Regions from separate parts of the Yokenella regensburgei genome, predicted to be linked through region 1. Evidence: predicted binding sites of a transcription regulator. Region 1 holds the regulator's gene; each other region holds the start of a gene.

Region 1 (4,274 bases):
ATTTTGATTACGGCGACAATGGTGCGCTGAGCTTCTCCTACATGTGGACCAACGAGTACAAGGCGCCATGGCACCTTGAGACCGACAATTTCTACCAGAACGATAAGAAAACCAAAGTCGACTACCTGCACTCCATCGGTGCTAAGTACGACTTTAAAAACAACCTGGTGCTGGAAGCCGCTTTCGGTCAGGCACAAGGTTTTGTCGATCAGTACTTTGCTAAAGCCAGCTACAAATTTGATGTTGCCGGTACCCCGCTTTCTACCAGCTACCAGTTCTACGGCGCGCGCGATAAAGTCGCTAACAACACTATCAACGACATCTATGACGGTACTGCCTGGCTGCAGGCGTTGACCTTCGGCTACAAAGTCGCTGACGTCGTTGACCTGCGTCTGGAAGGAACCTGGGTGAAGGCGGAAGGCCAGCAGGGCTACTTCCTGCAGCGCATGACTCCAACTTACGCTTCCTCTAACGGTCGTCTGGATATCTGGTGGGATAACCGCTCAGACTTCAACGCCAACGGTGAAAAAGCGGTGTTCTTCGGCGCCATGTATGACCTGAAGAACTGGGATATGCCGGGCTGGGCGGTAGGTGCGTCTTACGTCTATGCGTGGGATGCCAAGCCAGCGGACTGGTTTATCAACAGCGCCGGTCAGCGTGAAGATTACGCGTCTAACAAAATTAAAGAGTCGGCTTACAGCCTTGATGCGATGTACACCGTACAGGAAGGTCGTGCGAAAGGGACGCTGTTTAAACTGCACTTCACTCAGTACGACAACCACTCCGATATCCCAAGCTGGGGCGGCGGTTACGGCAACATCTTCCAGGATGAGCGCGACGTGAAGTTTATGGTCATCGCTCCGTTCACCATTTTCTGATGCAGGCAGGGGCGGGGAGACTCGCTCCTGACATAAGGACGACATGATGAAAAAACTCATTCTTATTGCTGTGATGGCCTCGGGTCTGGTTGCCTGTGCGCAACCGCCTGCACCTAAAGAAGACAGCAAGCTGAAAGAAGCTTATAGCGCCTGTATCAATACGGCGGAAGGTAATCCGGACAAAATTTCTGCCTGTCAAAGCGTGCTGGATGTGCTGAAAAAAGATAAGGCGCATGAGCAGTTTGCTAATCAGGAAACCGTGCGCACGCTGGACTATCAGCAGTGCATCCTGGCGACCCGTACCGGTAACGACCAGGCGGTTAAAGCGAAATGCGATCGCATCTGGCAGGAAATTCGCAGTAACAACAACTGATTCAGCCGTAGTTGCAACAAAAAAAGACCCGCATCGCGGGTCTTTTGCTTTTCAGTCGCTGAAATAAAAAAGCCAGCGGCGTCGCTGGCTTCAGGAGTGCTGAAGATTATTTCCCGTCGTGGGCATGATCATCTTCGCGGCAATCACCTTCCGCACAGTGACCGTACAGGTACAGGCTGTGATTGGTGAGGCGAATACCGTGTTTAGCGGCGATTTCACGTTGACGCGCTTCAATCGAATCATCACTGAATTCAATGACTTTCCCGCAGTCCAGGCAGATCAGGTGATCGTGATGGTGCTGCTGGGTCAGCTCGAATACGGATTTACCGCCTTCGAAATTATGGCGGGTAACAATGCCGGCGTCGTCAAACTGATTCAGAACGCGATAGACTGTTGCCAGTCCAATCTCTTCGCCCATGTCAATCAGACGTTTATATAAGTCTTCCGCACTGACATGGTGGTTGTCCGGGCCCTGCAGGACCTCCAGAATCTTTAACCGTGGAAGCGTGACTTTCAGGCCAGCCTTCTTTAATGCGGTATTATTGTCAGTCATGCGGAATCTGTCCTGTAGCTAAATATTCGGGTATAGAATTGTCATGGTTAAACACTAACTGCAAGTACCTGACATCGTATACTTTCAAAAACGAATGACTATCGGCAAAGCTGCCAATGTACCTCGTCAAATCAGAGGATATTGTACAGATAAGCGCTGAAAAGTTAAAAAAATGTAGCGATTAATTTGATTGCTTTTATCTATTAATGCGGCGCAACTTATCTGTTGCACCGCTTTCAAATCACGCGTTCTTGATAGCTTCGAGATTCAGCTCAGCGGCAACCTGGTTTACCCACTTCTCAACACGCTCAGCGGTCAGCTCAGGCTGACGGTCTTCATCGATAGCCAGACCCACGAAGTGATCGTCATCAGCCAGACCTTTGGATGCTTCAAAGTGGTAGCCCGCCGTTGGCCAGTGACCCACGATCGCCGCGCCGCGCGGTTCAATGATGTCGCGGATAGTTCCCAGCGCATCACAGAAGTATTCTGCGTAATCTTCCTGGTCGCCACAGCCAAACAGCGCCACCAGCTTACCGTTGAAGTCGACTTCTTCCAGCGTCGGGAAGAAATCATCCCAGTCACACTGTGCTTCACCGTAGTACCAGGTTGGAATGCCGAGCAGCAGGATATCGAAACCTTGCAGATCTTCTTTGCTGCTCTTGGCAATGTCATGCACTTCAGCGACGTCTTTGCCGAGCTGTTTTTGAATCATCTTTGCGATATTTTCGGTGTTACCAGTGTCGCTGCCGAAAAAGATGCCTACGATTGCCATGAGTAAAATAACCTCTTGAAACTTAATGATATGGTGGTGGCATATTGCCCACAGATAAGGCAATCATAGCAGAGAGGGGAAGTGCACGGAAACAGCAATAACGCTGGACTGCACTCTCTGCTACATGAAAGTGTGTTTTTTGTGAGACTTCAGACAATCTCCTGACGCAGCGCGGCAAGCTGGCTCAGCAGAATCTCTTCAATCAATTCACTGCGGCTCATATTGCGCACTTCTGCCAGTTCATTTAACGCGTCAACGGCGTCGGCGTTGAGTTTTAGCTCAACACGCTTCAGGCCGCGAACTTTATCGCGTTTGAGCTGATTGCGCTTGTTGATGCGTAATTGTTCATCACGCGAAAGCGGATTGGTTTTCGGTCTTCCCGGGCGACGCTCGTTTGCGAACAAATCTAATGTCGTACGGTCCGTTTGTTCTTTTGCCATGATTCAGAGTGACTTCGGGGAAACAAACAACCAGGCCATTGCCCGGATGGATAGCGCGCCATCATACATCAGCGAAACCCCCACGCCAACGACCGCGGGCATTCTGGCGCGCGGTCGCTGAGTTTTTAGTCAGTCAGGCCTCATCGAGGTAGCGGCGAATAGCTCGCAGCACGGCATCGGGCTTTTCTGCATGTACCCAATGACCGGCACCGGCGATAACGTGAGCACGCGCCTGTGGGAACTGCGCCAGTAGTTCACTTCGATATGCTTCAGTGACATACGGAGAATTGCCGCCAGGAATAAACAGGGCAGGCTTATCCCAGGCAGGCACCGTTTCCCAGCCAACAATATGCGGATACTGATCCCACAGTACAGGAACGTTGAAGCGCCATTCGCCATCGACGAATGACTTCAGCAGAAATTGAATGACGCCTTCTTCATTTAAATGCTCGCGCATCACGGCGGCAGCTTGTTGACGGCTGCTGGCACCCGCCTCGGTGACGGCGTTAATCGCGGCAAAAATTTCGTCGTGGCGACGAACGTGATAATCCACTGGGGCAATATCGATAGCCACCAGCTTTTCTACCCGCTCCGGGGCGAGTGCGGTGAGAGCCATTACCGCTTTGCCACCCATTGAATGGCCAATCACAATCGCTTTTTCTACCTGATGGTGATCGAGGGTATCCAGCAGGTCCTGCGCCATCGCCGGGTAGTTCATCTCCGCTGAACGAGGGGAGAGTCCGTGGTTACGCATGTCCACCTGAAGGACATCGTGCGTGCTGATAAGGTCACGCGCGAGAATGCCAAGGTTATCCAGGCTGCCGAATAAACCATGGACCAGCAGAATGGGAGAATTATTGTGCAGGTTTTGTGCAGTTTGCGCTCGGGTATTCAAAATCATAGTAAAGTTCTTTTTTTCGCTCTGTCGGGTTAGGGTATCATGGTGACCATTCTGCCGCCCGGCTGCAAGATTGGGGATTGTTCTTGATTTTGCCGCCATCCTGGTTTGACGCTATCCGCTGCTGGGTTTTAACCCTATAATCCCGGCAACTTATATTCAGAAAAGATATCGCACTGGATGAAGATGAAAACAATTGAAGTTGATGACGATCTCTATCGCTACATTGCCAGCCACACCCAGCACATTGGCGAGAGTGCGTCCGACATTTTACGGCGCATGCTGAAATTTTCCGCCGTAGCACAGCCTGCAGCACCGGTTGTTAAAGCCGCAGTGGCACCAGCGCCTGCTGCTGAGGTA
Region 2 (4,274 bases), 1.6 Mb from region 1:
TCTGATAATTATGGAAGGCTCGGCCTCAACCGGAGACAGCAGACAAAATCAGATGGTCGAGATCCTGCAAAAAGTCCACGCCACCGTCACCACCCTTGAGAGCAAGGGGGTTAACACCGCGTACGTGGATTACCCGGGACTCGGTCACGGGCCAATGTTTAACGTCTCTTTCCAGCGTGCGCTGCTCGATATCAGCCGCGAACCGGCGACTCAAAAAGCCGCCTGTCTTTAATTCTGCTCCAGGAAAGATGCCCGCCACCGGCGGGCATCAGCCATCAGAACGACGCCGTCACCCCGGCATAATAAGCCCGGCCCGGTTCGTTATAGGTATTTGCCCCTTCGGTGGAGCGATAGATCTGTTTATCGAAGATATTACTGATACCCACGTTAAGACGCAGGTTCTTATTAATATCGTAATTCACGTTGGTGCCCACCAGCGAATACGCACCTAACTCTTTGCCGGAAAGCCCCCCGGTATCTTCACTACGCGATTCCGCATGAGTACGCGGTTTTTGTTTGCCGTACAGCGTCCAGTTAACGCCAGCGGAAAGCGCGCTGGTGATATTCCAGTCGAGAGAGGTATTCACTGTATATTTCGGAATGATGGATAACGGGTTCCCGGTGTCCTTTTGCTCGGAGGTTATCATATAGGTGGCGTTGGTATTCCAGCTCAGACGATCCTCCACCAGCGGAATGGCCATGCTGGCTTCAAGCCCTTCAATCAGCGCTTTCCCGCCGTTCTGCCACTGCAGGATATAAGCCCCGGAGGAGGTTTTACCAATAACGTTGTCACCGGCGACAATCTTATTCTGATAGTCGTTGCGGAAATAGGTCAGGCTGGCGTGGTAATCGTCTACGGCTAATTCCAGTCCGATCTCTTTGTTGATACTGATTTCCGGATCGAGGTTTTTATTGCCGAGAAGGTAGCAGCCACCCGACGTGATATCTTTCGGGCATCCGTTGCCTTTTGAGAAGAGCAGATACCCCTCGCTGGTCTGATACAGGTTCGGCGCTTTAAAGGCCCGGGCGATCCCCGCCTTCACTTTGACGTATTCCCCCAGCTCCTGAGACAGGTTGAGGCTCGGGCTGAAGTTGCCGCCGGATTCGCTCAGATAATCAAAGCGCAGGCCCGGAATAATGTTGCTCCCGGCAACGGGCTCGATGTTGTCTTCAACGTACAGCGCGCTGATTTCCGACTTATTCTTGCTGCTACGATTGGCCGCCGAGCCGGAGATCCCGCCAATGTTATTATCCTTCACCGTCAGGCCCGTCGAGGACGGATCGTCGAGCTCATCGCGGTTCCACTCGGCACCGACGGTGAGCGTTTGCTCGAACAGCAGTCTCATCGGGAAGTTCAGCTCACCGCTGGTGCGATACGAGGTCAGGCGGTTGGTGGTGAACTGCTGGTCGTTGGTAATGCGCCCCTCGCCGCCGCCGGAAAGCCCCTCGTCCATGCGGGTATTGTTCGTTTTTTCATAGTAGAACCCCAGGCGGCTCTGGCCCCAGTCCCAGATCCCGTTATGGGTAAGACCATAATTCTGCCGATACAGACGGTTGGTTTCCTGCCCGGACTGCGCCAGATTTTTGGTCACCGCGCTGGAAGAACTGTTCTGCGTATCACCCGCGTAGATATTTCCCTGCCGACTGTATCCCGCTTCAAAATCGAGGATCTGCTGCGGGGTCATTTTCCATGAAAAGACGCCGTTAATATCTTTGTTGGTCACCCCTTCCCGCCCGGCGGCGTTTTTGCTTCCGGCGGAGGAGTTGATGTCCCAGCTGTCGGCATCGGTTCTGTTCAGGTTACCGTACAGGCGCATCGTCAGCGCATCGCCGGCCAGCGGGCCGCTGAGGCTGAAGTTCCCGCGTCGGGTATCGCCCTCTTTGCTGTTTTCCGGCTGGTTGGTGTAAAGCGACAGCGAGCCGTGCCAGTCGTTGGTCGGGCGTTTGGTGATGATATTCACCACCCCGCCTGCGGCACCAGATCCGTAGCGCGCGGCGGCAGGCCCACGGATAACTTCAATGCGTTCCACCTGCTCGGGCGGCACCCAGTTGGTGTCACCGCGGGTGTCACGCTCGCCACGCCAGCTGTAGCGTACCGAGTTGCGCGACGTGACCGGCACGCCGTCAATCAGCACTAAGGTGTTTTCTGGCCCCATGCCACGAATATCAATCTGGCGGTTATTACCGCGCGTGCCCGAGGCGCTGTTGCCGGTGAGGTTAACCCCCGGCATCTTGCGAATGATCTCAGAGAGATCGTTGACCGGCGGGTTCTTTTCAATATCTTCGCGAGTAATAATCGAAACGCCTGGCTGTTGTTTTAATACTTGCTCGGCGGTGGATTCAACTACCATGGTTTCGCTGCTGTCGTCGGAGGATTTCGCCACGGAAAGCGGGCTATTCAGCCCTACCAGTACCGCAGTTATTGGCCAGAGGATCTTGTTAACTCTCATACCCATTCCCTAAAAAATGCCTAACGTTAAGCTGTTGTCGTTAAGCCCACATCCTTGCCAGATTGTTTTTATATAATAATAATTGTTATTTGCTAATGATAATTAATATCATTTGAAATGGGAAGGGGTAATTCCTGGAAAGCAAAAAGCCCGCTTAAGTTTCCTTAAGCGGGCTTCTTAAATATGGCTCCTCTGACTGGACTCGAACCAGTGACATACGGATTAACAGTCCGCCGTTCTACCGACTGAACTACAGAGGAATCGTGTGAACGGGGCGCATATTATCGACGCGCCCCCGGCTTGTCAAAGCCTGTTTTCACATTTTCTGTCGTTTGCCGCTTTATTCTCCACAATGCACAATTATTGGCAAAATGTGGTGAAAATCCCGACGCTTACGACTCCCAGGCCTGCTCCGCTTTCGTGCGATCGAACTGCGGCGGCGGCTTACGGAAGCGCTGAGTCAACCAGCCAAGGTAGACAATCCCGACACCGGCCCACACGAGGCCAAGGGTCAGCGACGTCACTTCGAGGTTAATCCACAGCACCGCGACGGTAGCAGCACCGATAAGCGGCAGCACAAAGTAGTGCAGCTTATCAAGCCAGGTCTTGTTACGCCCTTCACGACGCCAGAAGTGGTTGAACACCGACAGGTTCACGAAGGTAAACGCCACCAGCGCACCGAAGTTAATCAGTGCCGTTGCGGTCACCAGATCGAAGAACAGCGCCGACAGTGCCACAATCCCGACCATAATCACGTTCAGCGCCGGGGTGCGCCACTTCGGATGCACGTAGCCGAAGTACTTCTCCGGGAAGACGTTATCACGCCCCATCACGTACAGCAGACGCGAGACGCTGGCGTGCGACGCCAGGCCCGAGGCCAGCGTGTTGACGAAGGTGGTGCACAGGAAGATAGACTGGAACAGCTTCCCGCCGACGTACAGAGCAATCTCCGGCAGCGCGGCATCAGGATCTTTAAAGCGGCTGATATCCGGGAAGAACAACTGCATAAAGAACGAGGCGGCGATGAAGATAAGCCCACCGTACAGCGCGGTCAGGAAAATCGCCTTCGGGATAGTCCGTGCAGCATCCGGCGTCTCTTCCGAGAGCGTCGTTACCGCATCAAAGCCGAGGAACGAGAAGCAGACTATCGTCGCCCCGGTGATGATGGGGATGAGATGCGCGTTCTGGCTGATAAACGGCTGCAGCGACCACACGGTGCCGACGCCCTCGCCTTTATGCAGGCCATCCACCACCAGATAGATAAACACCACGATAATCGCGACCTGCACCAACACAAACAGCGCGTTGAAGTTGGCCACCAGGTTAACGCTTTTCAGGTTCGCGGCGGTCAGAATGGCCACAAAACCCACGACCCAGACCCACGGCGGAACGCCCGGGAACAGCGCGGAGAGATAGATTTTTGCCAACAGGACGTTAATCATCGGCAGGAACAGATAATCCAGCAGCGACGACCAGCCGACCATAAAGCCTACGTGGGGGTTGATTGCTTTTTGTGCATAGGTGTAGGCAGAACCCGCCTGCGGGAACTGACGCACCAGCTTGCCGTAGCTGATAGCGGTAAATAACACGCCCGCCAGTGCCAGCAAGTAAGAAGCCGGAACGTGACCATTGCTCACGCCGGAAACAATACCGAAAGTATCAAACACCGTCATCGGGGTCAGATAGGCGAGGCCCATCACCACCACCTGCCAGAGTTTTAACGATTTTCGCAGCTGCGGTTTTCCCGCCTGCTCGTTGAGGGAGAGATTAGACGCCATGACGCGACCCCCCTTTGCCACTACTGATTTGCGTTCGGAACTTCCT
Region 3 (4,274 bases), 1.1 Mb from region 1:
ATGCGCCCCTGATACAGAACGTGGACCACGTCGGGTTTGATGTAGTCGAGAATACGCTGGTAGTGGGTCACAATAATGAATGACCGCTTGCCGTCACGCAGAGAGTTTACGCCGTCGGCGACAATCTTCAGCGCGTCGATATCCAGCCCGGAATCGGATTCATCAAGAATGCACAATTCAGGCTCCAGGACCGCCATCTGCAGGATATCATTACGCTTTTTCTCCCCGCCCGAGAAGCCCACGTTCACCGAACGGGTCAGCAGATCTTCCGGCATTTTCAGCAGTTTGATTTTATCTTCCATCAGATCCTGAAAATCGAAGCGATCGAGCGCCTCCAGGCCCCGATACTGACGCACCGCGTTAAGCGCCGTTTGCAGGAAGAACTGGTTGCTGACGCCTGGGATTTCCACAGGATACTGAAAAGCCATGAAGATCCCTTCACCGGCCCGGTCTTCCGGTGACAATTCAAGTAAATCTTTACCGTGAAACTCTACCGTTCCGCCGGTCACTTCATAATCTTCGCGCCCGGCAAGCGTTGCTGAAAGCGTACTCTTCCCGGAGCCGTTCGGCCCCATGATGGCGTGCACTTCACCCGGGCGGACCTCAAGACTCAGCCCGCGCAGGATCTCTTTATCTTCAACGGCAACCTGCAAATTTTTAATACTTAACATAGTGTTCCCTTAATCCTTAACCGACGCTGTGTTCAAGGCTTATCGCCAGCAATTTCTGCGCTTCCACGGCAAATTCCAGCGGCAGCTCTGAGAAGACATCCTTACAGAAGCCGTTGACGATCATCGAGATGGCATCATCTTCTGAGATCCCACGCTGCAGGCAGTAAAACAGCTGATCTTCACCGATCCGCGACGTGGTGGCTTCGTGCTCAAGCTGTGCGCTGTTGTTGCGACACTCGACGTAGGGGAAAGTATGCGCCCCGCAGTCTGGGCCAATCAGCATGGAGTCGCACTGGGTAAAGTTGCGCGCGTTGGTCGCGGTTGGCATGATTTTCACTAAGCCGCGATAGCTGTTCTGGCTGTGCCCGGCGGAGATCCCTTTCGAGATAATGGTCGATCGGGTGTTCTTGCCGATGTGGATCATTTTGGTACCGGTATCAGCCTGCTGATGCCCGCTAGTCAGCGCCACCGAGAAAAACTCACCAATCGAGTTATCCCCGCGCAGGATGCAGCTCGGGTATTTCCAGGTAATGGCAGAGCCGGTCTCCGACTGGGTCCACGACATTTTGCTGTTCTCGCCTTCGCACAGCGCACGCTTGGTGACGAAGTTGAGGATCCCGCCGGTATTGTTGTCGCCCGGGAACCAGTTCTGCACCGTGGAGTATTTCACCTCCGCATCGCGATGGATGATGACTTCCACCACCGCCGCGTGCAGCTGGTAGCTGTCGCGCACCGGGGCGGAGCAGCCTTCGATATAGCTCACATAGCTGCCTTCGTCCGCCACCAGAATCGTGCGTTCGAACTGGCCGGTTTTCTCAGCGTTGATGCGAAAATAGGTTGAGAGCTCCATCGGGCAGCGCACGCCCTTCGGCACATAAATAAACGTGCCGTCTGAAGCAACCGCCGCGTTGAGTGCGGCAAAGAAGTTGTCGTTCCCCGGCACCACGGTGCCAAGATATTTTTTCACAAGCTCAGGGTGATCGTGGATCGCTTCGCCGAAGGAACAGAAGATGATCCCCTGCTCCGCCAGTTTCTCACGGTAGGTGGTCGCGACGGACACCGAGTCAAAAATGGCATCGACTGCCACTTCTCGCCCTTCACGGACCGGAACCCCCAGCTGATTGAATGCGTCCTCGACTTCACTGGTCAGAAAGGTATTTGCTCCGGTCTGCTGTACCGCGCCCGGCTCAGAGGCACAGGTTTCATCGCAGTTACCGCACGATGGCGCCGAGTAATAGCTGTAATCCTGATAGTTCAGTTTGTCATAATGCGCCTTCAGCCAGTGCGGCTCCTCCATCTCCTGCCATGCACGAAACGCATTCAGGCGAAATTCGAGCATCCACTCCGGCTCATTACGTTTTGCAGAGATAGCACGCACCACCTCTTCGTTAATGCCTTTGGCCAGCTCGTCGGTTTTAAGCTGGGTAAAGAACCCTTCTTTATAATTCAGTGGACCGCCGGTCCAGCTTTTGACATCGTCAGTTGCTTCAGTATTACGAGACATAATTACTCCGCCTGCACCCCAAAACTTTCGCCACAGCCACATTCGTGCTGTGCTTTCGGGTTATGGAACTTAAACAACTGGTTTAACCCCTCGCGGACATAATCCACGACGGTACCATCAATGAACGGCATCGCTTTCAGCGATACATACAGCTTCGCGCCGTCGGTTTCGAACAGCAGATCGTCGTCATTCGGTTGACTGACCGTATCCAGCACGTAGCCAAAACCGGCGCACCCGGTCTGCTTCACGCCGAGCCGCATGCCCAGCATGCCGGGATTTTTTTGCACCAGCTCGCGGACGTGGGCCGCGGCCTCAGGCGTCAGGCTGAGTCCTTGCCAGGCAAAGTCATTGGGATCGAAGGTTCCTGAATGTACATCCATAGTCCACCTCATGTGTTGAAGCCACCAGGGCCATGACTCTATGGTAGTGATAATGATTATCACTTCAACCCCTTGCCAGCAGGGGCTTTCCGGCAAATGGGCTGTTTCAGTGGCTTTTATTAAGCATAGACCCTGTTACAGGGCTTAACAGGACCGGCGAATTTTGTTCAATAGATTGATAAATAATGACTTTAGCGGAGGTTATCGGCGTAAAACCAGGATGTGATAAAAATGTATTGAAAATACCTATTTGTCTGATAGATCCCTCAAAATGCCAAAAATCAGGAAGTTATAGAGAGATCATGGGGTTATGTAAATCGCTCACCGGACAATAGCGGGCAATATTGGACATTTTTTCGCCCCAAAATGCGCCCCCAAGCCCCAATATGCCCCCAATATGCCCCCCAAACTCGTCTCAGACCAGCCCTCTTTCATTACTATAAAAACGAAGGAGGGTAAGCGGAAAAGTCGCTTGGCGGAATCAGGATAATAGCCAGCCAACGGAGTTGATTCTGGATTGCAAAGTGTTCTGATTATTCACACTGTGAGAGATGTTCTATTTTTCCATTGAATCTGATGGCTAACAATCATTCATTAGAATCAGAAAAACGCACTAATAATCAAAGATTGATCGTTATAAACGATCGATTAAGAAAAATTGATCGTTCTTATTTATTTGATAGAAAAGTCAATTACCCATACCGTAATAATATACAACACAAGGATTTGACACATGTGGCTCCCAATCGGGTTACTTGTCGACTGGCATTCGTTGTTATTCATTGGTTTATAGATGCTCAGGACGTTTTTATCTAAGTGTGATAACAAGCGGTAAAAACATTTAGCTCGCCAATATATTCTAAACACATAACACTTTAACTTATGAATATTATAAAGAACTTTTTTGGTTGGCATGAGATAGATAGTCAGGATTACGATATTACATTTAATAAATTTGGAGGAAATATTATCAGCAATCCAAATGTTTTGGCTTTTCTTCATAACCGGTTCACTCTGAATGAATCCTACTACGCCCACAGAAATAACGCTGGTGATATTGATGGTGCAATCTGCGTCTGGAATAATAAATACATAGCAGGTGAACCAAAGGCAGTAATGAAGTATGGCCTAAAAATTTACCCTCTAAATTTCGATGAGATAATATTACCCATTAGCGAAGAGGTTGTTTACTTACCATTTAAAACCAAACACCTTTCAGGCGCAAACACGCAGAGAATCATCAACAAAAGCCACCTGTTCAATGCAAAGCGAAGGGTATGCATCGTTAAACAACCATCATCAAAAACGCGACAAACCAGAAAGCGAGAGCTAAGGAAATTTATTGAAGCAGGAGGGACTATTAAAAGCATCTCGGAGTACTCCCGAGAAGAATATGTCGATATTTTTGATGAATTGTATTTTATGCGCCGAGGAAGTCACATTAACAAAAGTGTTGTACTTGATATTTTCAACTCCATACCAAACATATTTGTTGGAAACGTGCTTGAATACAATGGTTCCCCTTGCGCTACTCAACTTATTGCCAGCCAAAGCGACAACACTACCGTGTATTTTGATTATGTAAACTCCGGTCGTGCTATGGAACTGGATTGGCACCCCATTGGAACTATCTCACTATGGACGAATATCATGAGCGCACAGAATACTGCCACCGACACTTGTAAAAAACTAAGATTTAGCTTTGGGCGCCCAACCGCT

The links. Region 1 encodes Fur, which represses iron uptake genes when iron is present. Its sites were predicted from a motif close to ATAATAATGAGAACNACTATCAA; they were not measured.
Region 2: a site for Fur is predicted at 2,540-2,562, ahead of C7387_RS02690 (TonB-dependent siderophore receptor). Genes of this name have one in related genera too.
Region 3: a site for Fur is predicted at 2,596-2,618, ahead of sufA (Fe-S cluster assembly scaffold SufA). Genes of this name have one in related genera too.

The regions. Positions count from the first base shown of each region.
Region 1 is NZ_RBIZ01000003.1:2,159,724-2,163,997, reverse strand. It holds gene chiP (chitoporin ChiP) at 1-878, shown strand, start outside; gene C7387_RS10585 (ChiQ/YbfN family lipoprotein) at 925-1,251, shown strand; gene fur (ferric iron uptake transcriptional regulator) at 1,358-1,804, opposite strand; gene fldA (flavodoxin FldA) at 2,046-2,576, opposite strand; gene ybfE (LexA regulated protein) at 2,726-3,016, opposite strand; gene ybfF (esterase) at 3,150-3,917, opposite strand; gene seqA (replication initiation negative regulator SeqA) at 4,101-4,274, shown strand, end outside.
Region 2 is NZ_RBIZ01000003.1:558,439-562,712, reverse strand. It holds gene C7387_RS02695 (alpha/beta hydrolase) at 1-232, shown strand, start outside; gene C7387_RS02690 (TonB-dependent siderophore receptor) at 276-2,450, opposite strand; tRNA gene C7387_RS02685 (tRNA-Asn) at 2,635-2,710, opposite strand; gene C7387_RS02680 (APC family permease) at 2,843-4,228, opposite strand.
Region 3 is NZ_RBIZ01000003.1:1,023,474-1,027,747, reverse strand. It holds gene sufC (Fe-S cluster assembly ATPase SufC) at 1-671, opposite strand, end outside; gene sufB (Fe-S cluster assembly protein SufB) at 688-2,175, opposite strand; gene sufA (Fe-S cluster assembly scaffold SufA) at 2,178-2,555, opposite strand; gene C7387_RS05135 (GNAT family protein) at 3,438-4,274, shown strand, end outside.